4 regions of the Micromonospora sp. NPDC003816 genome follow, and region 4 is predicted to be linked to each of the others. Evidence: riboswitches for the same ligand, from Rfam matches in the RefSeq annotation. Region 4 holds a riboswitch; each other region holds the start of a gene.
The links. A riboswitch is a leader RNA that binds a small molecule or an ion and turns the genes downstream of it on or off. The one in region 4 is predicted to bind cyclic di-AMP.
Positions count from the first base shown of each region.

Region 1 (7,320 bases), on a different contig from region 4:
GATCACCACCAGGCAGGCGCTCCAGACCACCGCCGTGCGCACCAGCCAGGGCAGAGCCGCCCAGGTCTGTCTCGGCCCGGCACTCCGCCGCGTCGACTCCTCGGGCTTACGCCCGTCACCCCGTGCGACCACGTCGGCCTCCTCTTCCCGGCGAGGTCGTACCCGGCCGGTGTCCGTCCGACACCGGTCCCACGCTAGGTTCCCGCCCGACGGGCCGGGGGAGGTTCGCGCTATCTGCCTGTCGCGGCAGACCCGGTCAGTACGCGGCAGCCGCCCGGCCGCGCACCACGGTCGGCATCTCGCGGGTCTGCTCGACCCCACCCAGCGCGGTCAACGGCAGCACCGACTCGCGTTCCTCGACCTGTGGCAGCAGTGCCGAGAGCGCCTCGTCGCGCAGGCTGCGGGCTGCGGCGACGGCCAGCTCGGCGGCCCGCCAGCGCTCCTGCTCCTGGGCGTGGGCCGTCTGCTGGCGTGCGAACAGGTGGTCGCGTACCGCCCGACGGAGCGCCAGCTCCTGCTCGACCGGGTGCCGCCGCGGGTCCCAGCCCCGGTGGGCGAAGACGTCGCTGAGCTGTTCCACCGACAGCTCCCGCCGCCAGTACGCCTCCATCGCCGCCCGGTGCAGCCAGCGCTCCCGGTCGGCGTACTCGGCGGGGGTGCGCGGGGTCTGCGGCAGCGGCATGCCGGTGGCGGCGGTGAGTCGGCGGACGTCCGCCTCCGCCGTCTCGTACGCCTGCCACGCCTGTTCGGCCTCGTCCTGCGCGGCGAGCCACTCCTCGCGGCGGCGGCGGGCCGTGGCGTCGGCGCGGTCGGCGGCGACGGCGACCTCCTCCGCCCAGCGGTCCTGGTCGCGCTGTTCCTCGGTGTGCTCGGTGCGACTCGGCAGTGCCGCCTCGCGGATCCGGGCGCCCGCGTCGAAGCGCAGGAGTCGTCGGGGGCGCAGCAGCAGGGCGGCGAGGGCCAGGATCACCACGCCCAGCAGGGTCAGCCAGATCACGGCGGCCCGGGGGACGTCGGGCAGGACGTAGGAGAGAGCGGTTCGCATCATCAACACCTCTCGCGGTCGGATGAGGGTCGTCGACTGGGCAAGGTCTGTGGTCGCCGAGGGCGGCGACAGGACGGCGGCGGGGCCGGACGGGTCCGCGACGGCGGTGTGCCCGGGACGCTCGGCGACGGTCGGTCGGGATCGAGGTCGGGGCCGGGTCGGCGGACGGGCGCGGGCCGGAGGGCGTCCTGGGGGCGGGCCGTCGGTCAGGCCGTCGGTGGACCGCGACGGAGCGGCTCGCCGTGGCCGACGGCGAGCCGCAGCGCGGCGGGCCGGTGGACCGTGGTGGTGCCGGCCGAGCCGGACTCGGCGGCGGGCTCGGGGTGGGCCGGCGGCGCGGTCGGCGCCGTGGGCTGCGTCGGCGACGTCGACAGCGCGGCGGACGCCCGCACGTGCTCGGTGACCGGTGCGACCGTGCCCGGCCAGGTCGGCACGTCGGCGGTGACGGACCAGGCGCGATGGTCGGCGACGGCATGGGTCGGCTGGTCGTCGGTCGGGCGCAGTGGCAGGTCGGCGACGGCCGTGCCGAGGCCGACCGCCACCACGAGGGCGGCCAGTGCCAGCCGGGTCAGCTCCCGCAGCGTACGCAGCGTCGCCGGCCACAGGGGACGGGCGAGCACGGCGGACGACACGTGTTCAACCTATCGTTTCGGTGCGGAGAACGCATTGGCGCAGCCCCCGTCGGGTCGGTGAACCACGCCACGTCGTCGACTGTGGACGGTCAGCGATCGCCGCTCGCGGTCGAGGGCGCGTCGGTGAAGAGGGCGAGCAGGTCGCCGATGTGGCGGTCGGCCTCCGCCGGGTGACGGAACCGCCCGGCCGGGTTGAGGGTGTACTCGTTGCGGCGGCCGACCCGGGTGCGGTGCAGATAGCCGCCCGCCTCCAGGTCGGCGACGATCGCCTGGGCGGCGCGTTCGGTGACCCCGACCTCACCGGCGACGTCGCGCAGCCGGGCGGTGGGGTTGCGGGCGATGGCGAGCAGCACGTGCGCGTGGTTTGTCAAGAAAGTCCAGTTCCGGGTGCTTTCTCGCTCGTCTGAGGTCGCCATGCCCGCCATCGTATGGCCTGCCCCTGACGTACTCGGGCTGCGCCCGCACCCGCCCGCGCCGGTTGGCAAGCGTTCTGGAATACATGAAATGCAGATCACGCATAGCTTGACGCGCCTTGCGCTGCGTGTGACGGTTGGTGGCAGCCCGTGGCCAGCGCCGGCCGGGATGACCAGGCATTCCACCGAGAGGCGAGGTGACGCCGGATGAGTCGACCCGGAACGATCGGAGCGCAGCCCGGTCCCGAACGCGAGTACCTGACCGCTGACCTTCCCGGCTCGCGGGAGCGCGCCCTCGCCGAACTGGTCGCCGGAAACCGCCGCTTCGTCAGCGACACGCTCCGGCACCCCAACCAGAACGCCAGCCACCGGGCCGCCGTCGCCGCCGAGCAGCACCCCTTCGCGGTGATCGTGGGCTGCTCCGACTCACGGTTGGCTGCGGAGATCATCTTCGACCGTGGGTTGGGTGATCTCTTCGTGGTCCGCACCGCCGGCCACACCATCGGCCCCGAGGTGCTGGGCAGCGTCGAGTACGCGGTGAGCGTGCTGCGTACCCCGCTGGTGGTGGTGCTCGGGCACGACTCGTGCGGTGCCGTCCAGGCGGCCCGTGCCGCGGCGGCCACCGGGACCGCGCCGACGGGCCACCTGCGTGCCGTGGTGGACGCGGTGGTGCCCAGCCTGCGCCGGGCCGAGCGGGCGGGGATCGACGACCTGGACGCGATCGTCGACATCCACATCGCGCAGACCGTCGAGGCGATGCTGGAGTCCTCCGAGGCGTTGGCCGCCGAGGTGGCCGCCGGCGGGTGCGCGGTGGTGGGCATGTCCTACCGACTGGCCGCCGGTGAGGTGCGGACCGTCGCGGCGGAACCCGCCGAGATGGCGGGCGTGGTCACTCCGGTGGGCTGACCCTCGGGCCGCCCACCGACACGGACGACGAGGGCCGCTCCGCCAGACGGCGGAGCGGCCCTCTCAGGTCGCCGGGACGCTGCTCAGAGCAGCGACACGTGTACGTGGTCCGTGTGGTTGGACGGGCCGCTGTAGGACCGCCACCGGTTCTCGGTCGGGAACCAGATCTGCCGGTTCCAGATCACGTAGTAGATGCCGAGCCGGTCGGCGTTGCGGACCAGGAAGGCCGCCAGGTTGTTGCCGTAGATCCGGGTGTCGTCGTTGTGCCAGGGGCTGAACCCGCTGTTCTGCAACGACCAGTCACAGGCCCGGCCCTTCGGGTGCTCGAACTTGTCACCGGGCCGCCAGCAGCCGACGAAGCGGTTGAAGCCGGCCCGCTTGACCTCCTTGTACATGTGCAGCGTGCGCGGCGTGATGCAGCCCGACGTGGTCGGGTCGTTCTGGTTGCACGACTCCGCCTTCCAACTCCCGTCGGACGCGCGGTTCGGTGCCACCCGGGCGACCGGTGAGGTGGCGGCCACCAGGCCACCGGTCAGGCTCTCGCCACCGACCAGGCGGAGCGACTTCTCCGCCTCGGTCTTCTTACGCGCCATGTCGTTGGTCAGCTTCTGCTGCTCGCGGACCTCGGCGTCGGACGCGAGCTTGGCCCGGTCCGCGCGCTCCCGGATCGCGTTGACCTCGCCCAACTTCTTGTCGTTGAACAGGTTCAACTCGTCGAGGGCGGAGGCGCGGTCCATGAACGAGTCCGGGGCGTTGCTCTGCAACAACATCGCTATCGCACCGACCCGGCCGGTCCGGTACGACTGCGTCGCGATCTCGGCGACCTGCGGCCTGAGCGCTTCGAGGTCGGCCTGTGCGCGACGCAACTCGACGTCGAGCTTGAGCTGCCGCTTCTTGGACTTCTCCAGCTGGTTCTTGGCCTTGGAGAAGTCGCGGTTGGCCGACTCGATCAGGTCGTTGAGCATCGGCGGGTCGTCGTCGTGCTCGGCGGGGCTGGGTGGGTTCGGCGCGGCCATGGCCGGCAGAGGTCCGGCGAACACGGCGAACGCGGCGAACACGGCCACCACGGGGGTCATCCAGCGGCGTAGGGGTGCCGTCACTTCTTTCCCTTCCATCGACCGCCGACCGAGTTAGCTGACGGGTTCGGAACGGAAGTGGCCCCTACCGCTGACGCGGATTCACCCCACCTACCTGGGTCCCCGGCTCGCCTCGCGGCGATTGGGCGGTGGCACCGCAGGCGCCGCTGCGCGCCTTCGGCGGTGACCGGCAGTGAGGTTACCCGAGAGTCCATGTCGGTCTCTACGCCCCGAACCTGACTAGATGCGTCATTTCGTAATCGCGATGGGTGACCAACGACACGGGCACGAACCGTGTCGGCAGGGGCGGTCACGCTGCGGGGTGTCACCATGTGGTGTCCGTGCTCCTGTCCGGATCGGGCCACCGCGAACCGGTGGCGGGGGATGTGTCACGCGCACGCGCGGTGCTGAGTGCGTGCAGTGCCTCGGACCGGTCCGAGCCGGGCCGGGGAGTCGGTGGGGTGGGGCCGTCGCCGTCCGGCCCGTCGTCGTGGCCGCCGGGTCCGCCGGGCTCCGGCGTGTCCCGCCGCCCGGCGGTGACCACCAGCGCGGCCAGGGCGGTCGTCAGCGGTACGGCGGCGACCAGCCCGAGCGTGGCCACCACGCTGCGGACGATCTCCTGGGTGAGGAACTCGCTGGTCACGATCTGGCCGAGCGCGCGGGTGTCGGCGGTGAGCAGGAGCAGCAGCGGCAGCGACGCGCCCGCGTACGCCAGCACGATGGTGTTCACCACCGAGGCGATGTGGGCCCGGCCGACCCGGGTCGCCGAGCGGTACAGCTCCCGGCGGGTGAAGCTCGGGTTGGCGTGCCGCAGTTCGGTCACCGCGGCGGCCTGGGTCACCGTGACGTCGTCGAGCACGCCGAGCGAGCCGATGATGATGCCGGCGAGCAGCAGGCCGTGCAGGTCGACGTCGCCCCGGAACATGGAGAGCGTGGTGGCGTCCTCGCTGCCGAAACCGGTCAGGTGGGTGGCCCGGGTGGCGGCCAGCCCGAGCAGGCCGGTGAGCACCAGGCTGCCGAGCGTGCCGAGGACGGCCACGGAGGTCTGTGCCGAGATGCCGTGCGTCAGGTACAGCACCACGAACATGATCAGTGCCGCGCCGACGATGGCCACCACCAGCGGCGGCTGGCCGGCGCTGATGCCGGGCAGCACGAAGGTGAGCAGGATGGCGAAACTGGCCGCCAGACCGCCCAGCGCGGCCAGGCCGCGCAGCCGTCCGAAGGCCACGATGGCGGCGGCGAACAGCACCGCGAGCCAGATCAGCGGCTTGCCCCGCTGGTGCTCGGCGATGTTGTAGCTGCTGATCGAGGGATCCTCGGGATCGATCAGGGAGACCAGGATGATCGCGTCGCCGACGCTGACCCGGGGTGCCCCCGGCCCGTCCGGCAACGGCGTCTGCACGTCCTGACCTTCGTCCGGGCCGCTGTCGACCCGCACGGTGACCGTGCCGCACTGCTGCCCGGCCGTGGTCGGGGTGCCCTCGGGCACGACCGGGTTCGGTGGACAGGGCTCGTTCACCACCCGCGTGACCGTGCCGTGGTATCGGGGCAGGTCGTCGGCGGCCTCGGGCCGGGGCGGGTCCGAGGGCCAGAGCACGAGCGCGGCGACCAGGGTGGCGAGGAAGAGGGGGACCACCGTCACGATGAGGATCCGCCGCACCCGGGGTGGGGTGGGCGGAGCGGAACGGGTGTGGTCGGCGCCCATTCATTGTCTCCCAACGATTCCAAGGCGAACTACGTACCGGCGGGCGAGATGGTTCAGCGCCGCCGGTCGGCCACGGCGGCGGGCATCCGGAATGGCCCGAGCGTGGCAGGATGGCTGCGTACCGTGAGGGCGGGGCCGGCTCTCGGCAGCCGCAGCAGGGCTGCGGCGGGACTGCCGGGCCGCAGCAGGGCTGTGGCGGGACTGCGGCACCCCGTGGGGGTATGGCGGCGGGCCGCCGGAGGGCTGCTGCGGCGGTGGTGCGTGCCCGACGGCGGGCGGGTGCCGGGAGGTCTCCGGATCGGCTGGCCATCGTGGCGAATGGTAGCCAGGTCGGCATCGGAACGCAGGTCGCGAGCGTGTGTCGGATGCCGGGCGTCGGAGCCGACACCCGAGGCGGGCGTGCTGGTGGGGCGGGTCAGCCGCGCTTCATCAGACGGCCGACGGCGGCCATCATCTCGGAGGCCATCTCGTCGGCGCGGCCCTCGGCGGCGCCCTCGTGCATGCAGTGCCGGGCATGCCCGTCGAGCAGGCCGAGGGCGACCTTGTCCAGGGCGGCCTGGATCGCGGAGATCTGGGTGAGCACGTCGATGCAGTAGCGATCCTCGTCGACCATCTTCTCGACGCCGCGTACCTGCCCCTCGACCCGGCGTAGTCGGGCGAGCAGTTGGTCCTTGCTGGCGGTGTAGCCGCGGATCGGCGCGGGTGTGCTCATGAACACGAGGATAACGTACCCCTGGGGGGTATGGTACGGTCACGGTTGTAGATACCCCCCGAGGGTATTCGACGGGGTGCCCGGCCCGGGTTGACGGGCCTGGAGAGGAGAGTTGCCATGGTCACCACCACGTACCAGGTGCAGGGCATGACCTGCGGCCACTGCGTCAACGCGGTCAGCACCGAGGTCGGCGCGCTCCCCGGCGTCGACGACGTCCGGGTCGACCTGGCCAGCGGCGAGGTCACCGTCACCAGCGAGCAGCCACTGGACCCGGCCGCCGTCCGGGCCGCAGTCGACGAGGCCGGCTTCGAGTTGGTCGCCGCCTGAGGCGACCGGAGACCGAGGTGTCCCGATGAACACGGCGACGAAGGTGAGTGGCTTCGCGCTCAGCCTCGCGGCGGTGTTCGCCGCCGCGTACGGGGTCGGCCAGGTGACCGGGCCGCCGGCCCCGGTCACCGCGACCGGCCACGACGGCACGGCGGACCACGGCGACGACCCGGCCCGGAACGGCCACGACGGTGACGCCGGACACGACGCGGGCGCCGCCGGGCACCTGCCCGGCGGGCTGCTCGTCTCCGAACGCGGCTACACGCTGGTGCCGGTCGGCGCCCCGGCCGGAGAGTTCGCCTTCCGGATCACCGGCCCGGACAGCCGGCCGGTGACCGGGTACGACCTGGTGCACGACAAGCCGATGCACCTGATCGTCGCCCGGCGTGACCTCTCCGGCTTCCGCCACGTACACCCCGAGCTGACGCCCGACGGCACCTGGCGGGTCGCCACGCCGCTGACCGCGCCCGGGGTGTGGCGGGCGTTCGCCGACTTCACCCCGAC
Region 1 covers NZ_JBIANP010000002.1:596,711-604,030, reverse strand. The annotation lists gene ACFYTT_RS08565 (AI-2E family transporter) at 1-132, opposite strand, end outside; gene ACFYTT_RS08560 (hypothetical protein) at 257-1,045, opposite strand; gene ACFYTT_RS08555 (hypothetical protein) at 1,252-1,677, opposite strand; gene ACFYTT_RS08550 (MarR family winged helix-turn-helix transcriptional regulator) at 1,767-2,102, opposite strand; gene ACFYTT_RS08545 (carbonic anhydrase) at 2,298-2,996, shown strand; gene ACFYTT_RS08540 (hypothetical protein) at 3,080-4,096, opposite strand; cyclic di-AMP (ydaO/yuaA leader) riboswitch at 4,100-4,231, opposite strand; gene ACFYTT_RS08535 (YibE/F family protein) at 4,398-5,777, opposite strand; gene ACFYTT_RS08530 (metal-sensitive transcriptional regulator) at 6,193-6,489, opposite strand; gene ACFYTT_RS08525 (heavy-metal-associated domain-containing protein) at 6,607-6,816, shown strand; gene ACFYTT_RS08520 (hypothetical protein) at 6,842-7,320, shown strand, end outside.
Region 1: another riboswitch for cyclic di-AMP. It lies ahead of ACFYTT_RS08540 (hypothetical protein); the one in region 4 lies ahead of ACFYTT_RS14430 (C39 family peptidase).

Region 2 (7,320 bases), on a different contig from region 4:
GTCGGTCGCAAAGGAGTCGGTGCCGGTGGCAACCATGCCCCTCCATCGTCATGCGCCGGGACGTTCCACCCCCGTGCGCGGGCTGCGCAAGGCCGCTCGCCGCCTGGTCGTCCTGGTCGCCGCTGCTGCGGTCGGTGCCGGCCTGGTCGCCGCGCCCGCGTACGCCGCGCCGTCGGTGGACGAGATCGAGCGCCAGATCGACAAGCAGTGGCAGCAGCTCGAACCCACCATCGAGCAGTTCAACAAGGTGCGCTCGGAGCTGAGGGTCAACCGCGAGAAGGTCGACAAGCTGGAGAAGAAGATCCAGCCGTTGGCCCTGGAGACCGAGTTGGCGATGAACCGCGTCGCCGGTCTCGCCTCCCGGTACTACATCACCGGCCCCTCGCAGGAACTCGGCGCGGTGCTGCTCAACGCGAAGCCGGACCAGCTCGGTGAGCAGATGGCCCTCCTCGACCGGCTCGCCTGGGAGGAGCGCCGCCAGCTCGAGGGCGTCATGAAGATCCGCAAGAAGTACGACGACCAGAAGGCCACCCTCGACGCGCTGATCGTCGACCAGGAGGCCAAGCAGAAGCAGCTGGCGGCGAAGAAGAAGCAGATCGACGCCGAGATCAAGCGGCTGGAGCGGTCCCTGCCGGTCACCACGGTCAAGACCACCAACTGCCCGACCATCAACGGCGTGGTCAGCGACGCGGCCCGGACGGCCATCCGGACCGCCTGCGCCCAGGTCGGCAAGCCGTACGTCTGGGGCGCCACCGGGCCGAACTCGTTCGACTGCTCCGGTCTCACCCAGTACGCGTACCGGGCGGCGGGTATCTCCCTGACCCACTTCACCGGCGCCCAGTGGCGCGAGGGCAAGGCGATCTCGCGGGCCGACGCCCGCCCCGGTGACCTCGTGTTCTTCCGCAGCGACGTGAGTCACGTCGGGATCTATCTGGGCAACAACACGATGGTGCACGCGGCGCGTGCCGGTGTTCCGGTCAACGTCTCGCCGATCACGACGATGCCGGTCGCCGGCTTCCGTCGACCAGGCTGACGCCTGAGCGCGTACGCAGGAACCACGGAAGGCCCTCGGTCAAGCGACCGGGGGCCTTCTTCGTTGTCGGATTAATGCACCGAGAGTGACGGTGTGGGTGTGTTGCGTATTGACGCCGGTCGTCCCTACGCTGGGCAATCGTCGGCCCGCTGGCACAACCGCCCATCCGGGGCGGTGACGGTCCGACACCGCCGAGTCGCTGTCCGAGCGAGCCGGGGACCCAGGTTTCCGGGGTGAGTCCGCGATGGTCGCGGTAGGGCGTCCCGGGCGCCCGAACCCGTCAGCTAACCCGGTAGGCGGTCTGGGAAGAAGGAGTACGCAGCCCGGTGGCACACCATGCCCCGCGGCCACCGTCGTACCGGCCGGGGACATCCGGCCCGACGACGGCTGCGCCGCGATTCCGCTGGTACCGCTGCACCACCGCACTCGCCGCACTCGCCGCGACCGCCGTCCTGCTGACCGGTGGCGCGACGGCGGCCCACGCCGACCCGACCGTCGACGACATCGAGCGCCAGATCGACGAGGACTGGAACCGGCTCGAAGCCGTCATCGAACGACACAACGCGACCCGACAGGACCTGGCCGGCACCCGCCGGGAGGCGGACGCCCTGACCGCCCGTATCGCCCCGCTGCAACTGCAGGTGGACGAGGCGATGAAGCGGGTCGGCGCGCTGGCCGCGCGGGCGTACCGGGGCGAGCCGGTCCGCGCCGTGAACACGTTGCTGGGCAGCCGGTCCCCGAGCGAGGTCGTCGCCCAGCTCGGCCTGCTCGACCGGTACGCCCGATTCCAGCAGGAGGACGTACGCCAGGCGAGTGAACTGCGGGACGAACTCGCCGCCGCCCGAGCCGGACTGGACCGCACCATCGTCGAGCTGACCCGTACCGAAGCCGACCTGGCCGCGAAGCGGCGGCAGATCGACACCGAGATCGACCGGTTGCAGCGGTTGCGGCTGCGGGCGTACGACGACGGGGGTGGTGGTCCGCTGCGGCCGGCGCCCTGTCCGGCCACCTACCCGGGTGGCCCGGCCGGCGAGGCGGTCACCTTCGCGTGCGCCCAGATCGGCAAGCCGTACTCGTGGGGTGCCGAGGGGCCGCACGCGTACGACTGCTCGGGGTTGATGTTGGCCGCGTGGGCGCGGGCCGGGGTGTCGCTGCCGCACAACGCGGCGCGGCAGCGGCAGGTCACCGCCTCGGTCAGTCGCGGCGACCTGCGCCCGGGTGACCTGGTCTTCTACTTCCGCGACCTGCACCACGTGGGGATGTACGTCGGCGGCGGCTGGGTGGTGCACGCCTCCCGTGCCGGCAAGCCGATCGCGATGAAGCGGATGGACACCAGTCCGATCCACAGTTTCGGTCGGCCCGGCTGAGTCCTCGGGCGGACGACCACGGGCCCGCGTCCGCGCGGCGCGGGCCCGCCGGTGGTCAGCGGGTCGGCCAGGTACGCCAGTTCTGCCAGGCACGGCTCGGCGTCGGGCCGCGCTGCCCCTGGTAGCGCGAGCCGTAGACGAGCGAGCCGTACGGGTGCTCGGCGGGCGAGGCGAGCCGGAAGATGCAGAGCTGACCGATCTTCATGCCGGGCCAGAGCATGATCGGCAGGTTGGCCACGTTGGACAGTTCCAACGTGACGTGGCCGGAGAAGCCGGGGTCGATGAAGCCGGCGGTGGAGTGCGTCAGCAGGCCGAGGCGACCGAGGCTGGACTTGCCTTCGAGCCGGCCGGCGAGCTGGTCGCCGAGCGAGATCACCTCGAGCGTGGAGGCGAGCACGAACTCGCCTGGGTGCAGCACGAACGGCTCGCCGTCGGGCACCTCCACCGGCGAGGTGAGATCGTCCTGCTGGGTGGCCGGGTCGATGTGTGTGTAGAGGTGGTTGTTGAACACCCGGAAGAGCTTGTCCAGGCGTACGTCGATGCTGGACGGCTGCACCAGGGTGGGCTCGAAGGGCTCCAGCGCCAGGGTGCCGGCCTTGATCTCGGAGACCAGGTCACGGTCGGAGAGCAGCATCGCCACACCATAGCGGCCGGTAGTCGTGACCTGCGTGTCGGACTACCTGCTTAGAACGTATGTTCGATAGGATGTCGGCATGGCTTCCTGGTCCGATTTCGCCGTCGACGAGCCCCGACTCGCCGACGGGATCCGCCTTCTCATGCAGCAGTACGGCCCGGGCTTCGGCTACCTGGCCACGGTCCGCGCCGACGGCGGGCCCCGGGTGCACCCGGTCTCCCCGGTGATCACCGACGACGGTCTGTTCTGCTTCGTGATCGACTCGCCGAAGCGGCGCGACCTGGAACGCGACGGGCGTTACGCGCTCCACTCGTTCCCGGCGGAGGAGAGCGACGACGAGGCGTACGTCGCCGGCCGGGCCCGACCCGTCACCGACGACGCCACGGTGGCCCGGTTGGCGCTCGCGGCCCGTGCCGCCCCGCACGCCGACTGGCGCCTGTTCGAGTTCACCGTCGACGTGGCGATGCTCGCCCGGCACGAGCGCGCCGCCACCGGCGGGCTGGTCGGTGAGCCGGCCGTGCAGGTCTGGCTCGACCCGGCCGGTGCCACTCCGCAGGCCGCCCGGCCCACGCCCCACCGGACCCGTGCGGCCCGACATGTCCGCGCCGCCTGAACCGACCGGTGCCGGTCCCGCCTGACGACGGGACCGGCACCGGAGGTACGCGCCGACGGCTGCCGCGCTACGCGCGGTACGTGTTCCACGCGTTGATCATCCGGGTCGCCTGACCCGGGGTGAACTGGTACATGCAGGTGTCGTACGTGTAGTCCATGAAGTTGGTGATCGGGTCCAGCCCCGCGGTGGAGCAGGTGTCCCGACCGGTCGGGCACTGGTAGGCCGGCGACGCCTCCGCCGGAGTGTCGGAAACCTGGTCGCCGCTGCCCGAGCAGCCGCCCTGGAACGTGTGGTACAGGTTCAGCCAGTGACCGACCTCGTGGGTGCCGGTGTCACCCTGGTTGTAGTTGGTGGCGGTGCCACCCGGCAGCGACTCGCTGAGCACGACCACGCCGTCCATCACGTTCAGCGTGCTCTGCGGGAAGGTCGCCCAGCCGAGCAGGCCCCCGCTCAGCTCGCCGAGATAGATGTTGAGCGTGCCCTTGGTGCCCTGCCGGAGCTGGGTCTTCATCTGCCGCTCGGCCGTGGAGCCCTGCCGGATCGGATACCACGACGTGTTGGTGACCCGGTTGATGCTCTGCAACTGGAACGCGAAGGCGGTGGCGGCACCGCCCGTCGCACCGGCGAACGACTGGTTCAGCACACTGATCTGCGACTGGATCATCGAGTCGGGGATGTTCCCGCCGGCCCGGGTGGTGTCCTTGCGGATCACGTGCACCACGACCGGGATGGTGACCGAGGCCGCGGCGGCCTGGGCGCTGAGCGTACGCTGGCCGACCCGCTTGGCCCGCTCCTGCAACAGGTCGGCGAACTCCGACTCCCGCTGGTGCAGTTGAGCCATGGTCAACTCGTTCGGGTCGTGCTTGACGACCGCGTCGCCCCGGACCCGGGCCGCAGTGCCCGTCGGGTCCTCACACACCTCGTCGGCGGAGACGGCGGCAGCCGTCGGAATGGCGGCCGTGGTGGCCGCCGGCAGCAGACCGACCGTGGCCACACCGAGCGCCACCGCCAGCGACGTCGATGCGATGCCGGCGATCCGCCGGTTCAGCAGGACGGGACGGAGTCCCATAAGCCCACCTCTTTCTGGCGACGCGACCGGGGGTTGTGTCGCGTCGTGCGGGAAACGTGGGGCAGACGTTACAACGCATCGACAGATTTGAGAATGGCTATGTGTTGCCGGCGTGCAACTTCTTGCGGAGCGTGCGGAGGCGGGCCGGGCAGGGTGGCCGGCGGGGGTGGCTGGGTGCACCGGGGCGACGGCTCAGGTACAGTGGTGCCGCTTGCGGGTGTAGTTCAATGGCAGAACATCAGCTTCCCAAGCTGACAGTGCGGGTTCGATTCCCGTCACCCGCTCCAGCGTGAAGCCCAGGTCAGGATGCGCTCCCGACCTGGGCTTCATTCATGCCGACCGCTTCTCGGGCATGCTGTGCCTGCTGCGCGTCAAGGCGCAGAGCAGTCGATAGGCGAGGTCGACGGCGCGTTGCTCCCGTCTACGTGAGCCCCAGAGTCGGTTGATGGTCGCCAGTTCGGCGCGGACGTCGGCCCGGGTGTTTAGAGCTAGGCGCCGGTCTCTGACCCAGATCGCGCCTGCGGCTCTCATTGATCAAGGAAGCGCGTCATGGCATCGCGCATCTGCCGGTTCGGATCACTTGGTATTAGGTCAGGTTCGGAGGACGTGTGGCTGGCAACGAGTTGAGCCACGGTCGAGGTCGGGCGCTTCCGTTCGGCTGGGTATCGGGCCGGAGACTGTTGCCCTGTCGGTCTTCCTCGACCCCCTCGCGAAAGGGTGGGAAGGGTGGCAGGGCGTCCGTACCTGGAGGTCTATGGAACGTGAGCTTTGCTGGAGGCTGGCGAGGAGATGACCCAGGTGGCTGCCGAGATCAGCAACCTGCTTTGGCTGTAGCGGCCCCTCCCCGCACATGCCATGAGCGTGTCGTACGGAGCTTGTCTGAGGTGAGGAATGCGCGCAGACTATGGCAGACGGAGCGCCATAGAGTGCTGCATGAGGAGTCAGGCCGTGGTCAAGGTGCCACAGTCGCGTATCGATTGGAACCTTCAGCGGTTTCGGATCGCGCTGGTCGACCTACGCGACCTGTTACGCCAGGCTGACACCGAGCACTGGGCACAGTGGGCGGACCGAGCGCTTACCCGCTTGGATGCTGGCGATGTGACTGGCCTCGATTACTGGATGGATGCATACGGCGGGATGGGGAGCATCAGCGATCTGTCGATCATCGGAAGCGGCTCGCTGTCGCCGGATCGAGAGCGGGCTGTCTCCGAGCAGATCGAGGAGCTGCGAGGGCTGTGTTACGGCCTGGCCGCGCAGCTCAAGGCCGACATTCAGGAGTCTCGGCAGCAATGACTGCTCGAGCATGCCCGATCCAACGGTCGACGTCCGGCGTTGCAGACGGCGGCTACCACCGACGGGGCGAAAGCACGGCCAGGAGATGACGGGCCGATGGGTAGGGCTGAGCTACGAGGGCACGATCGTCACCGGGTGGGGCGGAATGGCGCACAGTGAGCAGGAAGCCCGCGCCACCATAGACAGGCTCAGGGACGGGGGAGATCGCAGGTGACTGACGTCGTTGAGGTGATCATTACCGGGCCGGACGCCGAGTGGCTGGCAGCCTTCACGCGCCGCCTGGTGGACGACCGTCTGGCCGCCTGTGGACACCACCTCGTTCCGATTCGCTCGATCTATCGGTGGCAGGGCACGGTCCACGACGAACAGGAGGCGCGGGTGGCGCTGCACACCCGGGCGAGCCTGGTCGACCGCATCACCGCCCGTGTGAACGCGGAGCATCCGTACGAGGTGCCCTGCGTCATCGCCCTGCCCGTGAGCCAGGGGAATCCCGCCTACCTCCGATGGGTGCTGGATGAGACAGAACCAGCGTGAGCATTTCATCGTGGTGAAGGTTGTCGCTCCGAGCTGTTGATCTGAAGTCGGGTTGAGGTTCTAGCCTCAGTCTGACCGATTTCCGGCACGAAGGAGGGCGGCATGACCGTCGTCTACCGAGTGGACAAGTTCGACGTCCCGGAACCCGCGCGTGCGGAGTTCTGGCGACACGTACGGCGAACTCACGCGATCCTGCGGGATCAGCCGGGATTCCTCGACGATGCCCTACTGGAACAGCACTCCGGCCCGGGGCGCTTCAACGCAGTCACCATCGTGCGGTGGTCGTCTGCGGACGATCTGCCCTCGGCCCGTGCTGCCGTGCAGGCGGCGCATCGCGCGGAGGGTTTCGAGCCAGCTGCCTTCTTCACGGCGGCCGGCATCGAGGCGGACCTGGCGAACTATGTGGAGATCGAGGCCTGATGCGCGACGCCGGGCCGGGAAAACAGTGACGATCATGGGATGTGGCGGACTTCTACGCTGCCGTCCATGACTGATGGCGAGATCTGGCGTCTGTGTCACCGGGACGAGGTGGTGGCCGCGATCGAGGTGCGGAGCCGTGACTTCCCGTGGACGTACGGGCGGCTCCGTCCGCTGGCGGGGTTCGAGCAGTTCCGTCCGCTCTTCGTGGCGCGGAGCGCCGCTCTCGACGCGGACGACGACGAGGCCATGGTGCGGATCGATGACGAGATCAGTGCCGCTTTCACCCTGGTCCGTCCGGATGGTGGCCGGGTCGCCGAGTTCCTGTTCAGCGTCGAAGGCGACGAGGCCGGGTTCCGC
Region 2 covers NZ_JBIANP010000002.1:1,009,538-1,016,857, reverse strand. The annotation lists gene ACFYTT_RS10540 (NlpC/P60 family protein) at 20-1,033, shown strand; cyclic di-AMP (ydaO/yuaA leader) riboswitch at 1,213-1,347, shown strand; gene ACFYTT_RS10535 (NlpC/P60 family protein) at 1,360-2,400, shown strand; gene dcd (dCTP deaminase) at 2,456-3,034, opposite strand; gene ACFYTT_RS10525 (pyridoxamine 5'-phosphate oxidase family protein) at 3,114-3,647, shown strand; gene ACFYTT_RS10520 (zinc metalloprotease) at 3,715-4,716, opposite strand; tRNA gene ACFYTT_RS10515 (tRNA-Gly) at 4,930-5,003, shown strand; gene ACFYTT_RS10510 (DUF6228 family protein) at 5,162-5,509, shown strand; gene ACFYTT_RS10505 (DUF6966 domain-containing protein) at 5,665-6,009, shown strand; gene cutA (divalent-cation tolerance protein CutA) at 6,220-6,543, shown strand; gene ACFYTT_RS10495 (antibiotic biosynthesis monooxygenase family protein) at 6,646-6,963, shown strand; gene ACFYTT_RS10490 (hypothetical protein) at 7,030-7,320, shown strand, end outside.
Region 2: another riboswitch for cyclic di-AMP. It lies ahead of ACFYTT_RS10535 (NlpC/P60 family protein); the one in region 4 lies ahead of ACFYTT_RS14430 (C39 family peptidase).

Region 3 (7,320 bases), on a different contig from region 4:
GGGCGGCCGGCCCGGATCGAGCTCAACATGCGGCTGGTCACCTTCATCGACTCGGTGGGCATCAGCGCGATGGTCGCCGGTTTCCAGACGGCTGAGGTCAGCGGCGTGAAGCTGATCGTCACCGAACCCAGCCGGTTCGTGCACCGACAGCTCTGGGTGACCGGGCTGCTCGGTCTCTTCGGCGCGCCGGAGCCGTACTACGCCGGCGCCGCCGCCACCCCCGAGGTCCTTCCCGGCGGCTGACCGTCAGTCGCCGTCGAGGCCGGACAGGTTCACGTCGGACACCTCGGTGACGGCGCGGACCGCCGTCACCGTGGCGTACCCGTCGGCGAGCCACGCCAGGTCGGTCCCGGGCTGCACCGACTGACCGGGCTCCTCCAGCGCGGTACGCACGAAACCGTGGCCGGACTCGGCAACGGTCATCTGCACCTGGCCGAAGGTCGCCAGCCCCGCCCGGCGTACGCCCCGCAGCCGCTCCAGCGGCACGTCCGGCGAGTTGACGTTGAGCACGCTCTCCACCGGTCCGGCGGTCAGCCGGGGGAGCAGGTCCAGGGCCACGTGGGCGGCGGTGTCCCAGTTCCGTTCGGCGTCGCGTACCCGGGCCGCGGCGGCCACCGCGGCGCCTCCGCTGACGGCGGTCGCCTCACCGACGGAGAGCACGTCCAGCGACACCGCCAACGCCCGGCAGCCGTTGGCGGCGGCGGTGAACGCCGCACCCACGGTGCCGGAGTGCAACACCGCCCGACCGGCGTTCGCCCCCCGGTTGATCCCGGAGAGCAGCACCGACGGCGGCGGCCCGAACGCGCCGTGCACGGCGATCAACGCGATGAAACCGGGGGACCCGCCGACCCCGAAAGCCGGCACCCCGGCCAGCTCCGGCAGCGGATGCTCACGGACCACCACCTGCCCGTCCTGCTCCAGCGCGCTCATCGCGGCGCTGGTGCCGCTCGCCTCCTCCAGCGGCGCGGCGACCACCACGTCCAACCCCCGGTCGACGGCGGCCCGGGCCAGCGCCTGGATACCCGGCGCGGCGATCCCGTCGTCGTTGGTGATCAGCACCCGCAGCGTCATGCGCCACCCACCCGGTGGGCCAACTCGTCGGGGGTGGTGCGTTCCTGCCGGCGGACTCCGGCGGGCTCCAGGCGTACCCGGTCCACCAGCCCGGTGATCGAGTCGAGCCGCCCGGTGCCCAGCCCGTGCCGGGTGACGTTGAGCGCGCCGGCCGCCGCGCCGGTCCGGATCGCGGTGCGTACGTCGCCGCCGCGCGCCACCACGGCGGCCACGCTGGCGGTCATCGAGTCACCCGCACCGCGCGGGTCGGCCGCCTCCAGGCGCGGCATCCGCACCTCGAAGACCTCGCCGTCGACGAGGGCCAGCGCGGGCTTGTCGGCGCGGCTGACCACCACGTTCTCGGCACCGTTGGCGTGCAGGTCGTGCATCGCCCGGGTGAGCTGCTCCTCGTCGTCGTCGGTCGCGAGGCCGTCGGCGATCAGCTCCTCGTGGCTGACCTTGACGAAGAAGACCCCGCTCTCCAGCACTGCCGTGAGGTGGTCGCCGCAGAGGTCCACCACGACCCGGCTGCCGTTGGCGCCGAGGTCGGCGGCGAAGCGGCGGTACAGGTCGGCGGGGACCAGCGACGGGTCGTTCGGGCCGCTCAGGATGCTCACCGCCGCGCGCAGTCCCTCGCCGAGCGCCAGGTTGTAGAGCTCGTCCAGCTCGTGCCGGCTCAGCGGCTGCCCGGTCACGTCGACGAGTTCCTGCCGGGTGCCGTCCCGGCGGTCGTGCACGTACCCGCCGCTGCCGCCGGAGTCCCGCGCCACCACCTTGAGGTCGACGCCCTCGCTGACGAGCAACGGCTCCAGCACCTGCCCGATCTCGCCGCCGAGCGCGGTGCAGAGCACCACGTCGACACCGTGGGACAGCACCATCCGGGCCTGCCAGACGCCCTGACCGCCGGGGTGCAGGTGCAGTTCCGGCGTCTCGTTGGGCTGGTCGATGGTGACCGTGAGCAGGGGGGTCGGCGCGAAGACCATCACATGGCCGGTCGCCGCGCTCACGACACACCGTCGCACTGGGTCCGCTGCGGTCCGCTCATAACCGTTCCTCCCGGTCGCCACGAAATGTCCGCTTCGATGTCGACGGTAACCAAGGTGGCGCGAGAGCGCGCGGCGACGGGCGGGTGGATTCGAGGCGGGCGCGTCGGGGTGCGGGAACGACGACGCCGGGTGGACCCACCCGTGAGGGCAGCCACCCGGCGTGTCGTGCGGGTCAGTACACCGAGAGGTGCACGTGGTTGGTGTGGTCGCTGGAGGGGTCACCACGCGCGCCGCTGTACGTCCGCCAGCCGCTGCTGGGCAGCCAGATCTGCTTGTACCAGATCACGTAGAGCACGGCGAGACGGTCGGCGTTGTTGACGTAGAACGCCGCCAGGTTGTTGCCGTACGTCCGGTCGCCGCCGGTGGCGGCCCCGCCGAAGCCGTTCTTCTGCGCCGCGAAGTCGCAGGCCCGCCCCTTCGGGTGCTCACCCGAGCCGCCAGCGCGGTAGCAGGAGACATACCGGGTGAAGCCGGCGGCCTTGGCCTGGTTGAGCGCGTGCAGGGTGCGCGGGGTGATGCAGCCGTTGGCCGGCGTGGGGTCGTTGACGCTGCACGACTCGGCCGGCCAGGAGCCGTTGGAGTTGCGGGGCGCCGGCTTGGCCGTGGGGCTGCTGGAACCGCCGCTGCGTGCCGGGGCCCGACTGGCCCGCTCCTCCGCCGCGGCCCGCTCGGCTGCCCGCTCCTCCCGTTCCTCGGCCACCGTCAGCGAACGCTCGGCCTGCTCCTTGCGCTTGGCCATCACGGCCACCTGCTTGCGCTGCTCCTGCACCTCGACGTCGAGGGCCTGCTTGGTCTTGCCGACCTCGTCCCGGCTGGCCCGCAGGTCGCGCAGGGCGCGCTCCTCGTTGGCCGCCACCGCGTCCAGTGCCGCCGCGCGGTCCATGAAGCCGGCCGGGGATCCGCTGTTGAGCAGCGCCGACGCGGCACCGAGTCGGCCGCTGCGGTACGCCTGCGCGGCGATCTCGGCGACCTTGGTGCTGCGTTCGGTGAGCTGGCCCTCGGTCGTGGTGAGCTGCTCGGCCAGCTTCTTCTGCCGGTCGACCGAGCGGTCGAGGGCGGTCTTGGCGTCGAGGTAACCCTTGCTGGCCGCCTCCAACTGGGCGCGCAGCGCCGGGGTGCCGCCCTCGTCGCCGACGTCACCGGGAGCCGCGGAGGCGGCGCTGAACGGCGCCAGCGCGGCGCCCAGGGCAAGGGCGAGCCCCGCGGCTATCAGGGCCGCCATACGGGCGGCCGGTCTCACGGTTGCCACTGCTGGCATGCACATGTCCTTCCGTCAGCCGCCGACCGGGTTAGCTGACGGGTTCGGGACGGAAGATCCCTACCGCTGGACGCGGATGCACCCCTGGAACATGGTTCCCCGGTTCGCCCTGGCGGGCGATTAGGCGGCGGTCACCGCCGGCACCGTCGAGTGCCGCCTGGCGGAGGCCGGGTCCGAGCCTACCGGTGCTGGTGGGACCCGTGCAGCCGGTGTGACTCCTGGTGTTCCCCTGATCACGAGTAAACCAGACATAAGGTATGTTTGTTGCTTTTTCGCCAAGCGAGGTCGGTGGCCTCCGGGCTCAGCCTGTCGGTTCGATCGTGGTCAGCCGCTGGGTGGCCCGGGACAGGGCGACGTAGAGCGTACGGACACCGGAGCCGGGATCGGCGCGGATCTCGCCGGGGGCGACCAGCACCACGCCGTCGTACTCCATGCCCTTGGCCTCCAGGCTGGTCACCACCTGGAGACGCTCGCCGCCGAGCCCACCCAGCCAGGCCGCGACCTCGTCCCGACGCGGCACCGGCGTGATCACCCCGACGGTGCCCTCGACCTCGCCGAGCAGCGCGCTCGCGGCGGACGTCACGCCGGCCGCCAACTCGGCCGCCGGCACCACCAGATCCACCGGGTCGACCCCGGTGGTCCGCACGGCGGTGGGCAGGGACAGGTCCGGGTACGCCCGGCGGATCTCGGCCGCTGCCACCGCGAAGATCTCCGCCGAGTTGCGGTAGTTCGTGGTGAGCGTGAACCGGTGCCGCCGACGACGACCCAACGCCTGGTCCCGGGCCCGGGACAGCTCCTGCGGATCACCCGTCCACGCGGTCTGCGCCGGGTCGCCCACCACCGTCCACGAGGCCAGCCGACCGCGCCGGCCGATCATGCGCCACTGCATCGGTGACACGTCCTGCGACTCGTCCACCACCACGTGCGCGTAGTCGCGGTAGTCCTCCGGCCGCTCCCGCGCCGCCTGGCGGGCGGCCCGCTGCCGGTCGGCGTACGTGCTCAGCTCACGAACCCCACCGGCGAGCTGGAACGGGTCGCGCTTCTGGCGGGCCGGACGCACCGGCTTGCCGAGCAACGCGTCCAGCTCGTCGAGCAGCGCCGCGTCGGCCACCGTCGGACCCTCGGCGGCCAGCCCCCGGTACGCCTGCTCCAGCAGCCGGATCTCGGCGCGGGACAGCAGCCCGGCGGCGTACCGGCGCAGCCGTTCCGGATCGGCCAGCCAGCCGAGCACGTGCCGGGGATGCAGGCGGGGCCACCACGCCTTGAGGAAGTCCCGGAAGTCCGTCCGGTCGATCAACTCGTCCTCGAAGGCCCGCTGCTCGGGCAACCGGGCGACACCCAACCGGCGGGCCTGTGCCCAGAGCGCCGCCAGGACGCCGTCGAAGCCGGCCCGGCGTACCTCGTTACGCCGCGCGCCCCGGGCCAACGCCCGTTCCCGGATGGCGTCCAGCTCGGCCCGCTCCAGCCGCAGCAACTGCCCCCGGTAGAGCAGCCGCAGCTCGGGCGGGGAGTCGGGTACGCCGTCCCGGGCCGCCCGTTCCAGCAACCGGCGCATCCGCAGCGACCCCTTGACCGCCGCCACGTCGACCGGGTCGGTGCGGGTGGCGACCAGCCCGGGAAAGAGCGTGCCCAGCGAGTGCAGCGTGGCGGTCTCCTCGCCGAGGGACGGCAGGACCGAGGCGATGTACTCGACGAAGACCGAGGAGGGGCCGACCACCAGGATGCCGCCGCCGGCATACCGGCTGCGGTCGGAGTAGAGCAGGTACGCGGCGCGGTGCAGCGCCACCGCCGTCTTGCCGGTGCCCGGCCCGCCGGAGACCAGCGTGACCCCGGAACCGGGGGAGCGGATCGCCTCGTCCTGCTCGCGCTGGATGGTCGCCACGATGTCGCGCATCCCCCGGCCGGTGGCCCGGGACAGGTTGGCCAGCAGCGCGCCGTCGCCCACCACCGCCATCTCCGCCGGTGCGGCGTCCGGGTCGAGCAGGTCGTCCTCGATCCGGGTGACCCGCTCCCGGCTGGACTGGATCGTCCGGCGGCGTACCACGCCGAGCGGCTCGGCCGGGGTGGCCTGGTAGAAGGGGGCGGCGGCCGGGGCACGCCAGTCGACCACCAGCGTGGCGGCGTCCTCGTCGCGGATACCGAGCCGCCCGACGTGGAACACCTGCCCGTCGCGCAGGTCGAGACGGCCGAAGACGAGCCCCTCGTACTCGGCGTCGAGCACGTGGCGGCGCTGCGCGGCGTGGAACACCATCGCGTCCCGCTCGACCAGCGCGCCGAAGTTGCCGACCCGGGCCAGCCGGTAGCCGTCCCGCTCGGCGCGGACCGCCGCGCGTCGCAGCTCGGCCAGTCGTGCGTACACCCGGTCGAGATGCCGCTGCTCGACGGCGATCTCCCGGTCCAGGGTGCTCTGGTCCACCGCTTCGTTCTCCTCGTCACGCCGGCCCGGCCAACCGCACGAGATTACGCCCCACGTCGCGGGCGCGCGGAGGCACCGTGTCCGGGTGCGATCTCCAGTGCGGTGTCCAGAAACGTTCACCGGGCCGCGCCGGGTCCAGACGACGACCGGCGGCGTTGGAGTCGGGCCTGGATACAACACCGGTATCCAGGCCCGACTCCGCCTTGCCGGACCGCCGCCTGGACCTCGCCGCGACACCGCCAACGTTCCTGGACACCGCACTAGCGGCGGCGGGTACGGCCGGCGGCGGAGCGGCCACCGGTGCGTCCGGCGTCGGCGAGCACCTGACCCAGGACGCCGGAGAGGGCGCCGGTCACCTCCTCGGGACGCTCCATCATCAACATGTGCCCGGCGCCGGGGCAGACGGTCAGCTCGGTGGCCGGCAGCGCGGCGGCGATCGACTCCGCGCACGGCGGCGGGGTGAGCCGGTCCCGGTCGCCGACCAGCGCCGCTGCCGGCAGGTCCGCCAGCGCGGCCAGCGTCTCCAGCCGGTGCTGGGCGCCGAAGGAGGCCCGGAAGCCGCCGATCGAGCGCAGCGAGGCGCGCGCCACCGCCGAGGTGACCAGGCGGATGTCAGTCGGGTCGCAGCGGTCCCCGAAGAGCATCCAGCGGATGCTGGGCTGCAGCGCGCGCAGCAGGGCCCGGGGCGGACGCCAGGCCCCGCAGCGGGCGAGCACCCCGGCGCCGGTGGTCTCGGCCAGCCGGATGATCCGGGCGATCCGGGGCGACAACCCGTAGACGGTGTGCGTGTGCCCCTCGGCGGTGGTCGAGACGAAGACCAGGCCGGCCACCCGGCGGGCGAAGTGCCCCGGGTGCCGGTGCGCGTACTCCATGATCGTCATGCCGCCCATGGAGTGCCCCGCCAGCACCACCCGCCCGGTCGGCGCCACCGTGTCCAGCACGGCGGCGAGGTCGTCGCCGAGCTGCGCCAGCGTCGCCGTGGGCAGCGTCATGCAACTCGACCGACCGTGGCCGCGCGCGTCGTAGCTGACCACCCGCACCGACCGGTGCGCCGCGCGCAGCGCCGCCACCTGCCGGTGCCAGCTACGCCCGTCCAGCGTCCAGCCGTGCAGCAACACCGCCGTGACCTCGGCATCCGCCGGTCCGTCGATGTCCACGTGCAGGCGTACGTCGTCGCCCAGTCGTATCTCGACCGGATCTGGCATCGCCACCTCCCCAGGCACACGCGGATGCGTAACACCGGGAATACCCGGTGGTAACACCGGCTACCCGTCATGAGACCACGCGAATCGGGGTCCTGAGAAGATCCCGGAACCGGGCACCTCGACGGGACGATGCGGTCACGCTGAGACCATGGCGATGCCACGGACGGCCGACCCCCGACCGGACGACCGGGCGGCCGGCGGGACCCCTCGGGCCGCCCTGGCCGACCTGCTCGCCGGCAACCGGCGCTTCGTCAGCGGCCAGCCGGTGCACGGACACGACGTCACCGCCGCCGCCGCGAGCGCCTCCGGCGACCAGCAGCCGTACGCCGTCCTGCTCGGATGCAT
Region 3 covers NZ_JBIANP010000009.1:76,359-83,678, reverse strand. The annotation lists gene ACFYTT_RS24580 (STAS domain-containing protein) at 1-243, shown strand, start outside; gene surE (5'/3'-nucleotidase SurE) at 247-1,071, opposite strand; gene ACFYTT_RS24570 (1-phosphofructokinase family hexose kinase) at 1,068-2,033, opposite strand; gene ACFYTT_RS24565 (hypothetical protein) at 2,269-3,354, opposite strand; cyclic di-AMP (ydaO/yuaA leader) riboswitch at 3,359-3,491, opposite strand; gene ACFYTT_RS24560 (HelD family protein) at 3,656-5,770, opposite strand; gene ACFYTT_RS24555 (alpha/beta fold hydrolase) at 6,031-6,975, opposite strand; gene ACFYTT_RS24550 (carbonic anhydrase) at 7,124-7,320, shown strand, end outside.
Region 3: another riboswitch for cyclic di-AMP. It lies ahead of ACFYTT_RS24565 (hypothetical protein); the one in region 4 lies ahead of ACFYTT_RS14430 (C39 family peptidase).

Region 4 (7,320 bases):
GGGATCCTGGTCGGCTACGCCCGGCAGCTCGACGGCGGCTTCGACCCGATCCTGGCGGTCACCGCCCTCGTGCTGCTCGGGCTGGTGCTGGTCACCGGGCCGCTGCGGACCGCCGGCAACCTGGAGATCCGCGCCGCCAACCTGCCGGTACGCACCTGGGTGCCGCAGGTCGCCGCCCGGCTCGACGACGCGGTGGCGGGGCTGCTCGCCGCCCTGGCCGTGGCCGCCCTGGCCGGGCTGCCCGCCGTGGTCGCCCTGCTGGTCTGCCTGCCGGTCGGTGCCGCCGCCGGGGCGGTCGCCCTCGACCTGGCCCGCCGCCGGTTCCGGCCGACGGCCGGCGGGTCGGCGGTCACCCGGGCGCTACGCCGGCACCAGCCGGAGTTCGTGCTGCACTTCTCCGCCCCGCCCGGCTCGGAGTACCAGGTCACCATGTGGCTGCCGTACCTGGAACGGATCGGACGGCCGTTCGTGGTGATGCTGCGGGAACCGGAGTTCCTGCCCGCCGTCGCGGCGGCCACCACCGCACCGGTGGTCTACTGCCCCACCCTGCGCACCATGGACGAGGTGCTGGTGCCGAGCCTGCGGGTGGCGTTCTACGTCAACCACGGCGCGAAGAACAGCCACTGCATCCGATTCACCCAGCTCACCCACGTCCAACTGCACCACGGCGACAGCGACAAGGCGCCCAGCGCCAACCCGGTGTCGGCGATCTTCGACCGGATCTTCGTGGCCGGCGAGGCCGCCGTCGACCGGTACGCCCGCGCCGGGGTGGAGATCCCGGCCGAGAAGTTCGTGGTGGTGGGCCGCCCGCAGGTCGAGGCGATCGAGGTACGCCACCAGCCGACCCGGGGGCTGACGAACCCCACGGTCCTCTACACCCCCACCTGGACCGGCCACCACGCCGACGCCGACTACTGCTCCCTGCCGATGGCCGAGACGCTGCTGCGGCGGCTGCTCGACCGGGGCGCCACGGTGATCCTGCGCGCCCACCCCTACACCAACCAGCACCCGGGCTCGGCCCGTCGCCTGGCCCGGCTGCACGAACTGCTCGCCGCCGACCGCTCCCGCACCGGCCGCCAGCACGTCTTCGGCGCCGCCGCCAGCCGGCTCACCCTGGCCGAGTCGGTGAACCGGGCGGACGCGCTGGTCTCCGACGTCTCCGGGGTGGTCTCCGACTGGCTGTACTCGGGCAAGCCCTACGCGGTCACCGACACCGGCGTCGACGGTGACCGGTTCGTCGAACGGTTCCCCCTCGCCGCCACCGGCTACGTGCTGCGGCGGGACATGGCCGACCTGGACGACGTGCTGACGCGGCTGCTCGACACCGATCCGCTCGCCGAGGCACGCTGGGCGACCCGACGGCGCTACCTGGGCGACTTCCCCGCCGACTCGTACGCCGAGGCGTTCCTCTCCGCCGCCCGGCGGGAACTGGACCCGGCCTGGACCGCCCCGGCGCCACGGACCACGACCGACGACGCGGCGCTGCCGACCGCCCCCTGAGCGCGCAGCAGCGGCCGTGGTGAGCGGTGGGCGTACTTGGTCAGACCTGTAGACCGAGAAGTAAGGAAGGGCCCCCTGCTATCGCCTGGTGTATAGCAGGGGACCCTTCCTTACATCCGGTCCTTACATCTCGTCCTTACATCTCAGGAGGAGTAGCCGCGGGTGGCGGCCCAGTGGGCGAGGTCGGTGGTGCTCATCCAGTACGAGTAGTACGAGGCGTCGGCCGAGTCCGCGATCTTGACCAGTCGACCGTCGTCCGCGTAACCGACCACGGCGACGTAGTGGCCGCCGGGGAAGGAGTGCCAGCCACCGTCGGTGTCGGTGGCGCTGCCGGCCACGTTCACCACCACACCGCGCCCGTCGGTGATCGCCTCCACCACGTCGGCCTGGAGCTGGTCCATCTGCGTCGGGGTGGCCGAGCCGCCCCGCAGCATCGTGGTCGAGTACGGCTCGCCCTTGAGCGTGGCGTTGAGCACCCGGGTGGTGTCCAGAGCCGAGTTGGTGCCGGCGTACGTGGTGCCGAGCTGGGCGGCCAGGGTGTCCTGGTCACGGTCGACCCCCGCGGCGCTGAGCGCGTTGCGTACCGCGGCCGGGCCGCAGTAGTAGCCGGTGGTCTGGGCCTGGAAGTCGTAGTCCAGGACCTTGCGCGTCGGTGGCTTCGGTGCGGTCTTCTCGCTGACGGCCACCGGCGAGGGGGCCGCCGAGGTGGCCTTCGGCGTGGGCGAGGGCGACGGTGACGGTGCGGCGCTGCTCGGGGCCGCGCTGCCCGGCGGGGTCGACGGGGTCGGCTCCGCGCGGGTGTCGGCGCGGGAGGCGACGGTGTCGCCCCGCATCTCGGCGACGGCGGTCGTGGTGTGCGCGGTCGTCGGGGCGTCCTCGGTGCCGACGAGTACGGCACCGGTGCCGGTGGCCAGCGCCAGCGCGGCGGCCGAGGCGGCGACGACCTGGTAGGGGCGTTCGGTGGCCAGCCGGCGTAGCTGGCGTGTCAGGGTCTGCTTCACGGAGTCCTCCACGGGGGCTCAGGGAGGCACGGCGATCCGCTCCGGCGGTCAGCTCGACAGGACATGCCGAGGACCGCCCGAGTGGGCGGACGGGCCGTGCGAGGGGCTTCGCCCGGTCGGGGCCGGGCGGGGGCCGCAGTCAGCTCGCGGCCGACGGCCCGGTGAGCGCGGGCACCGCAGTGCCGTGGAGGAACAAGAGGGGTATCACAAGGGGATGCACGAGAGGAAAGCTCCTTCCGACACCGCCGACCGGGTTAGCTGACGGGTTCGGGCGGGAAGTTGGCCCTACCGCGAGCCGAGGCTCGCGGATTCACCCCAGAGGTGCGGTGGGTCCCCGGTTCGTGAGACCACGATTAGGCGGGTCGATGCGGCGTCGCCTCCTGCGATCGGTTACCGCATCGGACGGGCCGACATTACTGGTCGGTCATTGCCCTGCCAACCCGCTCTGACCTGCGCAAACATGATCCAGCTCAGTGATTTTCGGGCGTTCGGTCATCGATGTCCCGCAACAGGACCGACGGTGATCGACGTAACGGGCGGTGACAACCGGACCACCCCCGGACAATGCCTCCGGACATCACGTCACGTCTCGGGCGGTTGCGGCACCACCGTCCGTTCCGGCGATCGGTGTGACCGGGCTCACCCGATCAGGCCGGATTACCGGGGCTCCGCGCGTCTCGCCCGAGTCACCCCACGCGCGCCGGACGCCAGCGCAGGGCCGCAGCGGCCGGACGCGCGGCGGTGGTCACGGCGGGTGCCGGCACCGGGTTCGGTCGCAGGCGCTGCGCGGCGGCGTACGCCTCGGCGGAGAGCACCCGGGCCGCTTCGGTGGCCCGCTCCGTCTCCCGCCAGGCGGCCCGTTCCCGCTCGGCGGCGGCCCGGTAGGTGGCCCGGTGGTTGTCCCGGACGACCCGGGCCAGCACGACCTCCTGTGCGGCCGGGTGCAGGCGGGGGTCCCAGCCGGCCCGCCGGGCCAGCACGTCGGTGAGCTGCCGCGCCGACAGGTCACCGCGCCAGTGCGCCACCATCGCGGCGTGGTGCAGCCAGCGTTCCCGGGCGGCGTACTCGCTGGCGGTGCGGGGGGTGCGGGGGGCGGGCAGCGCGGTGGTCCCGGCGAGCCGTCGGGCCCGGCTCTCCGCCTCGTCGAAGCGGGCCCAGGCACGGTCGAGGGCGGTCTGGGCGGTACGCCACGCGTCCCGCCGCCGGGCGGCGTTCTGTGCGGCCCCGGCGGCGGCCACCGCCACCTCACCGGCGTAGCGGCGCAGGTCGGCCGTCTCGGCCTCGGCGGGGTCGTCGGCGGGGCCGGTCTCGTCGGGGCCGGACGGTTCGGGCCGGGCGACCAGGACGGTGAGCACACCCAGTGCGAGCACGAGCAGCACCGACCAGATGGCGGCGGCCCGGGGCACCTCGATCAGGAACTGGTAGAGGACGGTCTTCTCCATGGCGGTACCTCGTGGGCCGTGGTGCGCTGACAGCGGGCCGCCGGCACCCGGTCCCCCGACTGCGGTGCGTCGGAACCGGGCGGGGCGGTGACGGGATGTTTCGCGGGGCAGAGGTCCCGGGCGTTGCGGGACGGGCTGCGGCGGAGTCCGGTCGGTGTGCCGCAGCGGGGCGTGAGGTCAGTCGCCGGGTGGGGCGCGGGCACCGTGGGCACCCGGCGGGACCGCCGTCGGGAGGGACGCCGCCGGGCCGCCCACCACCGCCGTCACGGCGGGCCGCTGCGCCAGGCCCGCCTCGGGCGACAGCCCGGGTACGCCGAGCGCGTCGGCGCGGTCGACGGCCCCCGTGGCGGACACCGTGACCAGCGCACCCGTCGACGAGGGGCGCCAGTCGGCACGGGGCGAGGGCACGAGGAGAGGAGCCGACCCGAACCGGCCGGCGACGGGGTGCCCGACGAGCGCGGCCTGTGCGGGCGCGGCCAGTGCGGGCGCGGCCGGTGCGGGCGCGGCCAGTGCGGGGGTGGCCTGTGCGGGCATCGCCCAGGTGCCGAGGGTGAACGCGGCGGCGACCGCGAACCCGGTCAGCAGTCGCGTCGCCCAGCGCGCCAGCCACCACAGGGGACGGGCGGGCGCGACGGGAAGCACCCGGTCACGCTACCGCCACCACTGTCGCACCGCATCGGCGGCGGGCGTGTCGGGTAGACGACGCGCCGTAATCGGCACACGAAACAGCAGGTCGGGGCGTCGACGACAACGGTCCACGGTGGACTCAGCGGTCCCGGTCGCGGAGACCTGCCGTACTCGGCTCGTCACCCGGCACCCGCTGCCTCGGCGGCCCGGCGGGCGGGCCAGCGGGCGATCCGGCGGGCGGATCTGCGGACGGTCCCGCAGGCTCGGCGGACCCGCCACCAGGCGGGGCGGCGGGGCCGGCGGCAGCGCGGCTCGGGGCGAGTCGGCGCATCATCGGTTGCTCCACGTAGCGGTGCAGCAACGCGGCCAGCGCCAGGGTGAGCAGCAGGAACCCGATCACCGCCGGTACTCCCCACCAGCCGGGCAGGCCGGTGCCCCAGTCTCCGGTGAGCCGCAGGATCGTCATGATCGCGAAGACGTGCACCAGGTAGAAGGCGAACGAGACCTCGCCCAGCCAGACCATCAGCCGGGAACGCAGCGGCGAACGGCGACCGTGCACGTCCGCGTCGGCCGCCGCCGCGATCACCAGGACGTACGCCACCGACAGCAGTGCCGCCCAGAGTTCGGCCCGGATCCACTGCGAGGCCGCCACCCAGGTCGCGACGAAGATCACGGTGGCCAGCGGCAGCCGGGGCCCGCGCCAGCGACCGCGCAGCATCAGCTCGGCGGCGGCCACACCCATCCAGAACTCCAGCGACCGCACCAGCGGGAAGATCTGGGCGAACCACCACCGGCTCTGCTCCGGCACCAACTGCTGTCCGGGCCAGAGCGCCAGGATCAGCAACGGCATGGCGATCACGACGGCCCACAGCATCCACGGCCTGGCCCGTCGGATCAGCGGCAACGCCAACGGCAGGCACAGATAGAAGAACAGTTCGCAGGAGAGCGACCAGCTCACGTTGTTGACGCTGTAGAAGTAGCCCGGTCGCGGGTCCCATGCCTGGAGCAGGAAGAGGTTCTCCAGCGCGGCCACCGGGTTGATCGGGTCGGCGAACCAGAGCGCCGCGAGCATGGCCAGCGCCCACAACACCAGGTGGTTCGGATAGATCTTGGCGAGCCGACGACGCCAGAACCTGCGGCGGGAGTCACCGACCCGGGCCGACCAGACCAGCACGAAGCCGCTGAGGATGAAGAAGAACTGCACCCCGGACAGGCCCAGGGTGAAGATCTCGCTGACCACCGCCTGGTGACCGGGCTCGGCGATGATGCGCATGGTGCCAGCGTGGAAACCGAAGACCAGCAGCGCGGCGATCCAGCGCAGTCCGGTCAACGAGGGCAATCGGCTGGCGTCACCGCGTCGGGTGGTGGAGGGCTGCCTATCGACGACGGTGGCGCTGGTCATTCCGGGCACCATACCGGTGCGGGCACACCCACTCGACGCGAGGCAGGAGGGGCGGATGCGGCGCAGGTGTCAACCGGTCCTCCGGTGGCCTAGTATTCCCGGGACTTGGATGAGCACCCACCCCGCCATCCGGCTCGGTGGTGCGCCGGGCATGCCGAGGCGGGGCCGGCACCGACGAGAGGCAGAGTCAGCGATGCACCAGCGGATCCTGATGCGGGCCCGAAAGGGTCCCTTCGACGTCAACTCGCCCGAGGAGACGTTCGAGCGGAACCTGATCGGTGAGAACGCGGGCAACCTGGTCTTCAGTCACGCCGCGAACAAGCTGCTGGCCACCCGCGCCGCCACCATCACGCCCAACGGCTTCACGGTGAACATGCGCGACAGCGACCGGATCAACGAGGAGTACGACGTCTTCGTGGTCCCGCTGGCGAACGCGTTCCGGCGCAGCTACGCCCACCGGCTCGACGCGATGAGCCGGCTGATCGAGCGACTCAAGATCCCGGTCGTGGTGCTCGGGGTGGGTGTGCAGACGAACGTCGACGGTGACCGGGAATACCTCCGTCCGATCGACGACCAGGTCAGTCGCTTCTGCCGGGCCGTCCTCGACCGCTCGCCCAGCATCGGCGTCCGGGGTGAGATCACCGCCGACTACCTGCGGACGATCGGCTTCTCCAACGTCGACGTGATCGGCTGCCCGTCGATGTTCCTGCACGGCGACACCCTGCCGGTGGAGAAGCGCAAGACGTTCATCGGCCCGTACGACAAGATCGCGTTGACCGTCTCGCCGTACGTCAAGTCGATGGCGAAGATCATCAAGACGCACCACCAGCGCTACGAGAACCTGCGCTACATCCCGCAGGACCTCAAGACGCTGGGCACCCTGCTCTTCGGTGACGCCCCCGAGGACCGTGGCAAGACCAGCGAGATCCCGATCCACACCACGCACCCGCTGTTCACCGAGGACAAGGTGCGGATGTTCGTCGACCCGTGGACGTGGATCGACTACCTCTCCGGGTTCGACTTCAACTTCGGCACCCGCATCCACGGCACCATCGTCTCGCTGCTCGCCGGCACGCCGGGCTTCCTCTTCGCGCACGACTCGCGCACCCTGGAGCTGGCCCGCTACTTCGAGATCCCGCACCGGGTGATGCGCGACGTGCCGGCCGATGTGGACGCCGCCCAGCTCTACGACGAGGCCGACTACTCGGGCATGGTCAACGGCCACAAGCAGCGGTACGACACGATGCTCCAGTTCCTGACCAAGCACAACCTGGGCAACTCCTTCAACGACGCCGACAGCGCGGCGGTGTTCGACGCCACCCGGCAGGCGACCGCCTTCCCGCCGGCC
Region 4 covers NZ_JBIANP010000003.1:784,469-791,788, reverse strand. The annotation lists gene ACFYTT_RS14435 (CDP-glycerol glycerophosphotransferase family protein) at 1-1,500, shown strand, start outside; gene ACFYTT_RS14430 (C39 family peptidase) at 1,644-2,513, opposite strand; cyclic di-AMP (ydaO/yuaA leader) riboswitch at 2,730-2,871, opposite strand; gene ACFYTT_RS14425 (hypothetical protein) at 3,188-3,943, opposite strand; gene ACFYTT_RS14420 (hypothetical protein) at 4,121-4,585, opposite strand; gene ACFYTT_RS14415 (acyltransferase) at 4,710-5,972, opposite strand; gene ACFYTT_RS14410 (polysaccharide pyruvyl transferase family protein) at 6,166-7,320, shown strand, end outside.